Regions from separate parts of the Lentibacillus sp. genome, predicted to be linked through region 2. Evidence: riboswitches for the same ligand, from Rfam matches in the RefSeq annotation. Region 2 holds a riboswitch; each other region holds the start of a gene.

Region 1 (4,289 bases), on a different contig from region 2:
GCTGGAAATTGTCAACCAAACCAAAGCTGAAACGACTAAAATTATCTTTCTTGCTGCAGGGATTGCCATTATTTTAACAACGATTTTTGCCTTCTTCCTGTCAACGCGAATCACTTCGCCCCTGATAAAAATGCGGGAAGCAGCACTCGATTTGACACGAGGGGAGTTTAACACAAAAGTACCGATATTAACCCACGATGAGATTGGTGAGCTGGCAATGGCTTTTAATCGAATGGGAAGACAGCTGAAATTTCATATCAATGCATTAAGACAGGAAAAGGAACAATTTTCAAGTATCGTCAGTTCAATGGCTGACGGGGTCATAACCTTAAACCGAAACGGTGATATGCTGGTAACCAACCCGCCTGCAGAACATTTCATTGAAAAGCTCCATTACGAAAATGGTATTGAGCCAACCGAGGATAACCCGAAATCCCCTGAGCCACTGAGCGGGATTTTACAAAGTGTTATTCAGGACGAAAAAGAAGTGATCCGGGAAATTAATGCACAGGGACGAACATGGGTCATGATCATGACACCATTGTATGACCAATCTTATGTGCGAGGCGCTGTAGCCGTCATTCGCGATATGACAGAGGAGAGACGTCTGGATAAAATGCGGCAGGACTTTATTGCCAACGTTTCTCACGAATTGCGCACACCTATATCAATGCTGCAGGGTTACAGTGAGGCAATCGTTGATGACGTTGCTGAGTCCAAAGAGGAGAAAAATGAACTGGCGCAGATTATTCATGAAGAGTCACTTCGCATGGGAAGGCTTGTTAATGAACTCTTGGACCTTGCCCGAATGGAAGCAGGTCAGACCATGTTAAACAAGGAAAAAGTTAATGCCGGCAAATTTCTGGAGCGTATCCTGAAGAAATTCAAGGGACTGGCAGAAGAAAATAATGTTCAGCTCATTTCAAAAAACCATCTGAGCATATCCAATATTTCAGTGGACGCCGATCGGATGGAACAAGTATTCACTAATCTTATTGATAATGCAATCAGGCATACTGAAGAAAATGGCTTTGTAAAAGTGATGGTTGAAAATACAAATACTGAGCTTCTAGTGTCGATAGAGGATAATGGAAGCGGCATCCCGGAAGAAGATATACCTTTTGTGTTTGAACGCTTTTATAAAGCTGACAAATCGAGGACGAGAAACGGCAAGAAGAAAGGAACCGGACTGGGACTTGCGATTGCAAAAAATATCGTTGAAACACATGGGGGAACGATCAACGTGAAAAGCATGGCGGATGAAGGTACAACGTTTGAAATTAGGGTTCCGCTGTAGTGCCTGTCACTTTAGCGTTGTGCTGGAAAAACAGAGATGTTTATGATACTATAATGCTGAAATCTTAATAAGAAAAATAGATATTGGTGTAAATACTTAAAGAAGTTGTTCAAAAAGTCCGGTAACAAGGTCACATCGAAATTCTTTTTCTCCGCTTCTCATGCGATGCTCGAAGCGACGCCGCCTCGGACTTCTTGGTCCTTGTTATCCTTTTGAACACGAACTTAATAGGGAATCCAGTGAAAAGCTGGAACTGTCCTCGCAACTGTAAGTGATTGACGAAATAAGGGTGAACCACTGTATGGAATTCCGTACGGGAAGGCCTTAGATTAGGCTTGAATCACAAGTCAGTAGACCTGCCAATATCTAGTGTTTCAATGCTTCGGGGATATGAGCGATTGGGACAACCGAAAACGTGATATAAACTCAGCATATTTTCGATTGTCTTTTAAGCTAACCTATGAAGGAGGTTAGCTTTTTTATTGTTCTGCTGTTGTCAGTCCAGTATTGCTTTTGGTTTCCATCGCTGATTTTCGTTAAGTTGTTTTCCGCTGCTTGAAACTGCGTCGCCTAAAACTTATAAGTCTTTTTTTATCCTTTTTGAGCACAAATTAAAACATAACAAGGAGGAATCGTAAATGAACAAGTTGATTTTACGGATTGCATCGATATTAGTGGTTATTGGACTGATAGCCGGCTGCGGCGCCGGGGGAGAAGATCAATCCGAATCAAACAACAATAATACACGGACTTCAACAAATGAAAACGCAGATGGCGAACTCAGCGAAGATGAAATCCGGATTACGATAAGTAAAGATGAAGGTTCCGAATACATTGCAGAAAAAGAAATTGAGATTGAAGAAGGCACTATTTTAATGGATGTTCTGCAAAAGAATTTTTATGTTAAAACTGAAGAAAATGGACAATTTATCACTTCCATCGAACGAGTTTCCGCCGAGGAGGACGAACAAAAAGCGTGGATATTTAAGGTGAATGGCGAAATGGCAAATGTCGGTGCCGCCGAATATGAATTATCCCCAGGTGATGAAGTAACATTCGATTTACAGGCATGGGAATAATTTTATGAATACTTACAAGCTGACTTTACTAGCTTTGCTCGCTTCACTTGCGGTAGTTGGCAGAAGTGTGTTTGCATTTCTTCCCAACATACAGCCGGTCACATCACTGATTATCATTTGCGGGCTTCTGCTAGGCCCGGCGGCAGCCATCATACTCGCATTGTTAACAACGTTTTTATCAAATATGCTGCTGGGGATGGGAATCTGGACTGTATGGCAGGTTGTTTCCTGGGCTCTGATAGGCTTTATCAGTGGCTTTATGGGGAAATATCCGCGGAGAATTCCGGTATATATCATTGTTGCGTTTGCAGTCTTGAGCGGATTTTTATACGGGTTTATCATATCGTTGACTACGTATTCAATCGCCGGGAAATTTTGGCCTTATTATCTGGCAGGTTTGCCGTTCGATATGTATCACGCTGTTGGCAATGCTGTGTTCATTATTTTACTATATCCGATTATCAGCCATTTCTTTGAAAAATATGCCAATAATCGGTTTTATTTGCAAAATACCAGCTGAATCAGGCTGGTATTTTGTGTTGGTTTTTCTCACCATAACCATTATAATAAAGGAAATGTATGTTTTTCCTAACTGCCCTCATATTTTAATGGATCCCCGTGGAAAGGATTTTCGGCAACCTTAATGGAGTCTGTCGGGCACCCTTCATATGCATCCAGTACATCATCTTCCAAATTCCCGGGTACCTCGGCAGTTCCTTCATTCTCATCCAGAACAACATAAGCCAGCGCCTCATCGTTATAATCGTATATATTGGGGGCGGTGGCACCGCATGCCCCGCAGGCAATACATGTTTCCTGATCCACTATCGTATATTTTGGCATCTAATCTCTCCCTGCTTAAAAGAACCTATCATCACTCATTCTATTGTAAAAAAGTAAGTTATACATTTCAACTGCGCCACAACGTGTTATCATTGATATGAACATATGCAAGTCTATCTGCATATAAAGGGGGGTCTCTATTGCTGTTCGATTACATCATCATGTCTTGCTGCTCCAGATTTAAAGATGGGCGCAGCATTTCTGCAGTCTATCATTTATTGAAAGGAAAACGTTCAATCCAGACGGTGCAGGATTCACATATTTACCAATTGAATCGTTTTTATGGAATATATCCCTCGCTGCAAAAACGGGATTTTGAAGAGCACATACACCAACTGGCTGACGAAGATATGCTGTTACTGAACAATACCAACGCAGCAATGACGACCGTCCGTGGAGAAAATTGGCTACGTGAACAGAAGAAACACGTTCCTGTAAATTATTTTAACGGGATGGAGTATTATCAGAAAGCATCTATTTTTCTTGAACGGCTGCTTCTGCTCATTCAGACAATGACAAACAGCAAAAAAAATAATTTTCATTTCATTCCTGTAGTCGATAAGCGAATCGCAACGAATTGGGTGAAAAGGCAGTATTATCAAACACATCGCTTCCAGGCAAATTTTCTGAACCAACTTTATGAAGAGCTCTATCAATTACTGAAATGTTTTTCAGAGATGGAGGCAAATATTTTTGTTGACAGTCTTACAGGATATAACCATTATGGTATGAGCAGCTTTCAGATTGCTGATCACTATGAAATGAAACAGCTTGATGTCCCATTAGTCAGAACCGCTATCGTTCATCACATGTTGACGATAATAAGCCGAAATACAGCTGCATACCCTCTGTTTACACGTTTTTTGCAAGATCTGCCACAAGAGATGAGAATTACCAGTTCAGCGGGTAAGACAAAAGAACTTTTGGACAGACATTATTCGGCAGAAGATATAGCTATAATGCGTCAATTGAAGTTGAATACAATTTATGACCATGTGGTTGAAATAGCACTGTACGACGAGAACTTCCCGATTGAAGCATATGTAACAGCGGGGGAACAGGCGGAAATC
Region 2 (4,289 bases):
GCCATCAAGTAGCCGTTTCGGACACCGTGTTCCATCACATCCTGCTTGAGTGACTGCCATTTTTCACCGGTATAGCCTTTGTCGGTAAAATACCGGCCCGTCTGCCATTTGCTGCCTGCAAACGCCGGATAGCTGCCCTTTTCCCTGCTTAGTTCCATGCTGGCTTTAATCGTCAGATATGCGATTTTTTCGTACATCCGGTCAGCGTAATCAACCGCCTCTTCTGTCTCCCATCCGATATTCTTTTTTGCCAGCAGATGATGCCAGCCGAATGTCCCCAGTCCGATGGCGCGGTATTTCTGATTCGTCAACTGTGTCTGTTTAAGCGGCAAAGTATTTATGCCAATCACATTATCAAGCATGCGGACCTGAATGCTGATCAGACGTTCCAGAGCCTTCTCCGGAACAGCCCTCCCGAGATTGATTGAACTCAAATTGCAGACAACATAGTCACCGGGTTTATATTTTTTCACGATGGTGCCATCCGCTTCCGTCAACTCTTCCAAAAATTCGGTCGGTGACTGATTTTGCGTGATTTCCGTACAAAGATTCGAGCAGTAAATCATGCCTTCGTGTGGATTATTGTTCTGCCGGTTCACCTCATCCCGGTAAAACATGAACGGCGTACCGGATTCGAGCTGTGATTTCATAATCCGTTTCATAATATCGATTGCTGGAACGACACGTTTTGTGAGCTCATCAGACCGGACACATTCCAAATAGCGCTCGCGCCACGAACCTGCCCCCTGCTCTTCATCATAGAACTCCTCAAGTGAATACCCCATCACCTGCCGCACCTCATGCGGGTCAAACAAGTACCAGTCACCACGCTTTTCCACTTGTTCCATGAAGTAATCCGGCAGACAGACACCCGTGAAAATATCGTGTGCGCGGAGACGCTCATCGCCATTGTTCAGCTTCAAATCAAGAAACGGCTCAATATCGGCATGCCAGATGTCCAGGTAAATGGCAATCGCGCCTTTTCTCGTCCCGAGCTGGTCAACGCTAACAGCCGTGTTGTTCAGCTGCTTGATCCACGGCACAACACCGCTTGACATCCCTTTGAAACCTTTGATCGCACTGCCGCGGCTGCGGATTTTCCCCATGTAAACACCAATCCCGCCGCCATTTTTCGAAAGCTTGGCAATATCGGTATTGCTGTCATAGATCGACTGCAGACTGTCGTCCACCGTATCGATAAAGCAGCTCGACAGTTGACCGTGTGTTTTACCCGCATTGGTAAGCGTTGGTGTGGCAACCGTCATGTACAGATTGCTGAGCGCCCAATAGGCTTCAGCAACGTATTGGCTGCGATACTCGGGATGCTCATCCTGCATCAGGTGCATTGCGATGACCATCCATCGCTCCTGTGGCAGTTCATATATGTTTTTATCGTGGTCTGTTGCAAGATATCGGGTTGCCAGCGTATACAGACCAAGGTAGTTGAACAACAAATCCCGCTCAGGCTCAATAATGCTGCCAAAATAATCAATTTCCTGTCTGGTGTATGACTTAAGCAGGTTATCTGAATAAATGCCCTTATCCGCCAATCGTGAAATAAGCTGATGAAAATCTCCGTATTGACGGCTGACCTCATACCTCCTATTTACTGCTGCCTGTTCATATAATGTCTGCAGATACAAGCGCTCGCCGACAAATGTCCAGTCAGGATTTGCCTCATCGATATTTTCCAGTGCCAGTCTTATTAAACAATTCTTATCGACCGCACCACCCTTTTCACGTGTTTTTTCCAAAAAAGCTTCCTTATCCACATCCAGCCCTTCAGTTGCCTGTTCAATTAATGACTCAAGATCCTCCGTTATTGTCAGTGTCATGGCTCTGCCTCCTAAAAAAATATTAAAAACCGTTCACCACGGGGATGAACGGTTATAAAACGACAGAAAATATGCAGTATGTTCCCATCGCTTCACCATCTCTTGCCCCGAGGATTGAAACGTACGAACTAAGGCAGGTCTCCTGACTCATGCTTCTGTCTACTGAGGCCCTTCCCATATAGCTGCCGTGAAGCTTGCAATACAGTGGATAGCCTGTTCGTCCACACTTACAGTTGCGGGGACAGTTCCGGATTTTCACCGGATTCCCTTTTAAGACGAAGTTGTCACCTTATTTCTCGGACACTATATATAGTGAATTTAATAACTTTTATTAATATATATTGTATTTAATAGACTATCATAGAAAACATTCTGATGCAATAGATTAAAAGAAAAGATACCTGACGTGGTAATTCCCGAAGTATGCCTTGAAATTCCGGATACCCTGTGGTAGATTGAATATAATTATATATTTTCCATTTCAATTCATTGAAGTGGGGTAGAGGTGCGAAGACCATCAGTACACAGTAGAAGGACTATGGGATCCGCTGATGATTGTGGAAAGGGGTATTCGCCGAAACTTAAGAGAAGCTCATATTCTCGAAGTTGGTTCTGCTATTGAATAAATACAGGACTGTCATATAGGAGACTATATGGAGGGCTATCTTGCGCAAAGAAACGTAAGTAACGTTTCTGCTGCAACAGCGACCCCTCGTTGTTGTTTTTTTATTGCGAAAATGGGAGATAGCCTTTTAAAAACAATTTTAAAAGGATGTGAAAAACGATGAATTTCGGCCAAGTTTTAACCGCAATGGTAACCCCATTCAATCAAAATGGTGATATCGATTTTCAGGCAACACGTACATTGGTGAATTACTTAATCGCAAATGGTTCGGACGGATTAGTCGTAGCGGGGACGACAGGTGAATCCCCAACCCTGACAGATAACGAAAAACTGGACTTGTTCCGCTTTGTCTCACAAGTTGCAGATGGACGAGCAGCCGTCATTGCAGGTACAGGATCAAACAGCACCCGGACTTCCATCGAGCTGACACAGCAGGCGGAAGCGACGGGTATCGATGCAATCATGCTCACAACACCATACTATAACAAACCTTCCCAGGAAGGACTGTATCAGCACTATAAAGCAGTTGCACAAGCGACATCCCTTCCCGTAATGCTTTACAATGTTCCAGGTCGGAGCGCAGTGGCAATTGATCCTGAAACTATTATCCGGCTGTCTGAGATCAGTAACATTGTGTCGGTGAAAGAAGCGAGCGGCGACCTTGATGCAATGACTGACATCATCAGTAAAACGTCTGGAGATTTCACCCTCTACAGCGGTGACGACAATCTGACACTCCCTGTACTGGCGATTGGCGGTAACGGAATTGTATCCGTATCCTCGCATATTATCGGAAGTGACATTAAAAAAATGGTTCAAAGCTTCCAGAACGGTGACGTGCAACGTGCATCTCTTATCCATCAGGAACTTCTGCCGACGATGAAGGCGCTATTCGCACAACCAAGCCCATCACCGGTAAAAGCAGCTCTCAATATGATGGGTATGTACGTTGGAGACGCTCGTCTGCCAATGATGCCGCTGTCGAACGACGAAAAGCAGCAACTTAAGCAAATACTGCCGCCGAATGAAATAACTGAAGCCGGCTAAAGGCCATCTACCCGCTGTATGAACGTTTTTCGAGTTCATACAGCGGTTTTTTTAGCTGCGACCGAAATCTGGAATTTTGTGAACTTCGGGATTTTTATTGTGAACTTCGGGGAGATCAATGTGAACTTCGGGATTTTCCCGGTGAACTTCGGGAAAATTCATGATATCTTCGGGATTTCCTCCTCAATACCCCTTCAGCTCCCACAACACATAACTCTTTACTGTCCAGCGCAATAAGCTTATCAAACTTTATCACGCCCCCATTTTGCCGTACCTTTTATTAATTACCTGCTGCCATTCAAATATTTCACTGCCAATGAATATCCTGCCATCATCTAGAAAAGCTATCGGTAGAAAGGGTGAAAATAATGAACAAAGATTTGATTGACTGGCCGACATTTTTTGGTGCTTTATTCCTATTGGTTGCCGTCTCCATCCCTCTGGCGGTTTTTCCTGAAGCAGGTAAAGAATTTGTGAATATGGCAAATGATTTCATGACTGGCAATTTTGGTGTCTTATATTTAATTTTCGGACTGGCTGCTTTTGCCTTTCTGGTTTTTGTTGCATTCAGCAAAAATGGTCATGTCAAACTTGGTGATAAAGATGAAGAAAAAGAATTTGGCACGATATCATGGGCAGCCATGCTGTTTGCTGCAGGTATCGGGTCAAGTATCCTGTACTGGGGAATGATCGAGTGGGCCTATTATTATCAAGGTCCGCCATTCGGCATAGAGCCTGAATCGAAAGAAGCTATTAATTATGCGCCGGCATACGGTATTTTC
Region 3 (4,289 bases), on a different contig from region 2:
TTTCGGGGACGGGTATCAGAGAACTGCTGCGCTATGGTGTGCTGCCGCCAAAGGAAATTGTCCGTCCTGAATCAGCCCGGATTGCAATGCAGGGCATCCAGCCTAAAGGTGTTGATGAAAATAATCAGGCCGTCAGACCAGTTGGAAAGACCATAAAAAGCATCTTTCCATATTATTTAGACAGATCCAGGTTAGGTGGGCCAGAGCGACGTAAAGCGCTTGAGGTGGAAGAACTGACGCTTGACGATTTGGAAGCAGCGATTCTGGATGTACGCTCCAATGCTGATCGCGTTTATAAAGAGATTTTTGAGGAATTCAGTCATGTTTCGGACACATTAAGGTCAACTCAAGCCGGTTGGGTAGCTGATGCGCGTGAATCGCTCTTTAAACAGCAGGAAATGGTCGTTGAGTCCCTGAAGGAAAAAGTGGATAAAGCAGCAGAGAAGGCTTCCGATGAATTTATGTATCAGGACAGGGAAGAAGCAGAACGCGAGCTGGAAGTAGCCCGGCGAATGTTCGACGACATCCCGTCCGTACTTCGATCAGAAGAACTGGGATACAGAATATGGAACCCGCTGCCGTATGATCGCTATCGAAGTTAATAATGGATTTAAAGCATAAATATGCGTATTATTAAAAGGGGATAGCGGCGTGCTATCTCCTTTAATTTGTGATTTTTTACGGTTGGGAACAGTGTATTCAATCGGGGGCGGAGGAAGATAGTGATTGCCATTAATGATGGGAAATCGTGCTGGAAAATGCGTTATGCAGCTTAAGGTAAGGGTGTTAAATGGCGGGCAATTCTATATGGGAGGTAAAATTATGGAATGGAATAATAAGACAGCTATTTTATTATTTATCATTCTTGTGTTCGCCGGAGCAGCTGATATTAAATATAAAGGTTTATTATTTCGGCTGTTGCCTCAGACAGTACAAGAAAAATTGGTTAACATCTAAATAGTGAAAAAACTGCCGAAAAGTTTAGATGTGCCATATGCCATAAATAAACACATGGATAGCCTTCATCTGGGCAAAACTATGACCTGGAGGTGTTTGTAATGGCAAATGACAAAAAAAGAACGAATGGCTTCAGTGACGAGCAGGCAGTAAGGAAGGATCTTACGAGGAAATATGATCATGAATTTGCCAATGAACCGTTAACTGAAACGGAAAAAGCAAACAACAAGAAAACGAAAAAACGCCAGTAAGACATGAAAGGGAGTGGGTTTGGCCACTTCCTTTTTTCTTTAAGCCCATACGGTAATAGATCATGAAAATTGTGTAGTTGTTTGAATTTACAAGGGAAGATAAAAGAAATCAATTGAAAGTGGTGGTTCCAGTAAGAATGCGCTGCTGAAAGACAATTCAAATGACCAGTTATAATTTATGTTAAGATTAACGCAATGGTTATGAAATGTACTGAAACCGCGGATCAAAGTAAAATGGAAAGTGTCATGATATACTTTAAGCATGGTGATTGAAATCACAGTACAAGGGGAATTCTTACATACGCTGGGTTTTAAGTATCTACAGTATTGACAAGAAATCTGAACAACAGAGAAACGGAGGATGGGAGGACCATGGACGAAAAAGAAGTACTTTCCGCTGAATCAAAAATTAACTATGCGGAGCAAGAAGTCATTAATGCGATTGCCGAAACGATGGATTTGTATGGTATAACTCCGTCAATCGGCCGGCTCTATGCCACAATGTATTTTAAGCAGAGTCCAATGACCCTTGATGAAATGAAAGATGAGCTTGGGATGACGAAACCTAGTATGAGCACAGCGGTCCGTAATTTACAGGAAATTAATATTGTCCGGAAAATATGGCGAAAAGGCTCTAGAAAGGATCATTTTGTGGCTGAGAAAAACTTCTTCAATTATTTCGGTCGATTTTTCGGAAGTAAATGGAAAAGAGAAGCCGAGATAAACCTTTTCGCCATCAAACAGGCAGAGGATCAGCTTCAAGAAGTCATTGAGGATGAACAAACCGAGGAAAGTTTACACAAAAAAGCCAGGCAAGATCTTGAACAATTAGAAGATTACAAGAAATACTGTTACTGGCTTCAACAACTTGCGGATTCAATCGAGTCCGGTGAAATTTTTGATTTCTTACCGGCGGATAATTTACATTCAAAGGGATAATTTAGAGGAATATACAGCTGTATTATAGATAGATTATATTTCGGTGTATCAGAACAAATGTATAAAATATATTGGTATGCCCCTGTACAAACATAAATAAAACCTATTCAACGATAAGGGGCGGGATTAAATTGTTGAATAAGAATTTCCCCGCTTTTTTAAAACCAAGCAGAAACGTGACAGATTTTGCAACATTATGTATAATTGGATTCAGCGAATAACTTAATAGTTTTGGGTACAGGTGATTTCAATTTGTGAAATCTTAAAAGGGAAGCTGGTGAAAGTCCAGCGCGGTCCCGCCACTGTAAATTGCGAGCTAGCTGTTATAACCACTGTACATGTGAATGTATGGGAAGGGAAGGTGCAGCAAGTGATGACCAAGAGCCAGGAGACCTGCCTGATGCCTATTGTGCACCAATGCCTACGGGGAATAGGAGGGTGTAAAGGGACAGGTTTAGTTACTGCTCTTTTACATAATCATCTTCATTTCTCGTGAAGATGTTTTTTTATTTTGTATAACATACACTAGGGGGTATTGAAGTGAAAAAGGTTTTATCTTTTTTTCTATTATTAATGCTTACACTGGGTCTTCTGGCCGGTTGCGGTTCTGACAGTCCTGAATCGGAAAAAGAACCTGAGAGTACGGATGAGAGCACTGGGCAAACAGAGGCAGAAGAATCCGCATTTCCATTAACGGTCACCGATGCGCTTGATCATGATATGACGATTGATGAGAAACCGGAGCGGATCGTTTCCTTAATCCCGAGTAATACCGAGATTGCGTTTGCACTCGGATTGGGAGAAGAAATCGTCGGTGTTTCGGACCATGACAATTATCCGGAAGCGGTAGAGAAAAAAGAGCGTGTAGGCGGTCTGGAGCTGAATGTGGAAGTGATCCTCAGTCTGGAGCCCGATCTTGTGCTTGCGCATGCTTCCAGTGCACATAATTCAGAAAAAGCCCTGCAGCAGATCCGTGATGCCGGCATCGATGTATATGTCGTTCATGACGCACAGCAAATCACAGAGGCGTATGAATCGGTTGAACAGATTGGACAAGTTACCGGTACACAGGATAAGGCAGAAGATATCGTCAGCAATATGAAAGAAGAATTTGCAGCTTTGCGTGAAAAGACGAAGGCAATCAGTGATGATGAACGTAAGTCGGTCTTTTTTGAAGTATCACCTGCACCGGAGCTATTTACGGCGGGAAAAAATACGTTTTTTGATGATCTCCTGCAGGTTATCAATGCAGATAATGCAGCAAAAGAGCAGGACGGATGGGTTCAGATGGATCCTGAGGCTATTGTGCAACTCAATCCGGATGTCATTATAACAACATATGGTGATTATGAGGACGATCCGGCAGCGCAAGTCCTCAAGCGTGATGGTTGGAAAGATATGACGGCGGTTGAGAAAGAGCAGGTTTACGATGTGCCGTCAGATATTGTAAGCCGTCCAGGCCCCCGTTTAGCGGAAGGTGCAAAGGAGATTGCTAAAGTTGTTTATCCGGAAATTTTTGACGAATAATCATCTGCTTGCATATGTGCTGGCATTTGCCTTCTTGCTTGTATCGATGCTTGCGGCCATATCCGTTGGCAGTGTATCAGTTCCTGTTTCAGATATCGTCAAAATTATTGGTGCACACGTTTTTCGCTTATCGATAGCTGAGCAGGTTGATTCGATGGATATGAATATTGTTTCGCAAATCCGATTGCCCAGAGTGCTGCTTGCCGGTCTGGTCGGCGCCTCTCTTGCCATTGCTGGAGCGGCATTCCAGGGTCTGCTGCGAAATCCATTGGCAGATCCGTACATTTTGGGCGTCTCTTCCGGTGCATCTGTCGGGGCAGTTGTGACATTGTTTTTTAACATTTCGATTCCTTTTCTGGGGCTTTATACGCTGCCGGCTTTAAGTATAGCAGCCGCTTTATTAACCATTTTATTTGTGCTGTTTTTTGCCAGAAGAGTGGATCGGACGATGCGGGTAGAGACGATTATTTTAACAGGCATTGTCTTCAGTTCGTTTCTGGGGGCGTTTATATCGCTGATTATTGCGTTAACGGGTGATCAGCTGCAGCAAATTATGGGCTGGCTGCTTGGCAGTGTATCCATGCGGGGGTGGAGTCATATAGGGATTATTGTCCC

The links. A riboswitch is a leader RNA that binds a small molecule or an ion and turns the genes downstream of it on or off. The one in region 2 is predicted to bind cobalamin.
Region 1: linked by a shared signal. The riboswitch ahead of VK097_RS12210 (DUF4430 domain-containing protein) and the one ahead of VK097_RS12465 (ribonucleoside-diphosphate reductase subunit alpha) in region 2 are both predicted to bind cobalamin.
Region 3: linked by a shared signal. The riboswitch ahead of VK097_RS14075 (ABC transporter substrate-binding protein) and the one ahead of VK097_RS12465 (ribonucleoside-diphosphate reductase subunit alpha) in region 2 are both predicted to bind cobalamin.

Annotation. Positions count from the first base shown of each region.
Region 1 covers NZ_DATGTT010000065.1:142,545-146,833, reverse strand. The annotation lists gene VK097_RS12215 (ATP-binding protein) at 1-1,297, shown strand, start outside; cobalamin riboswitch at 1,479-1,675, shown strand; gene VK097_RS12210 (DUF4430 domain-containing protein) at 1,936-2,376, shown strand; gene VK097_RS12205 (ECF transporter S component) at 2,381-2,896, shown strand; gene VK097_RS12200 (ferredoxin) at 2,965-3,219, opposite strand; gene VK097_RS12195 (YpbB family protein) at 3,360-4,289, shown strand, end outside.
Region 2 covers NZ_DATGTT010000068.1:6,792-11,080, reverse strand. The annotation lists gene VK097_RS12465 (ribonucleoside-diphosphate reductase subunit alpha) at 1-1,835, opposite strand, end outside; cobalamin riboswitch at 1,951-2,142, opposite strand; lysine riboswitch at 2,328-2,507, shown strand; gene dapA (4-hydroxy-tetrahydrodipicolinate synthase) at 2,620-3,507, shown strand; gene VK097_RS12455 (BCCT family transporter) at 3,876-4,289, shown strand, end outside.
Region 3 covers NZ_DATGTT010000097.1:13,286-17,574, forward strand. The annotation lists gene VK097_RS14055 (sulfate adenylyltransferase) at 1-602, shown strand, start outside; gene VK097_RS14060 (hypothetical protein) at 823-957, shown strand; gene sspO (small acid-soluble spore protein SspO) at 1,059-1,208, shown strand; gene cudC (choline uptake/conversion transcriptional regulator CudC) at 1,581-2,147, shown strand; cobalamin riboswitch at 2,370-2,562, shown strand; gene VK097_RS14075 (ABC transporter substrate-binding protein) at 2,688-3,674, shown strand; gene VK097_RS14080 (FecCD family ABC transporter permease) at 3,637-4,289, shown strand, end outside.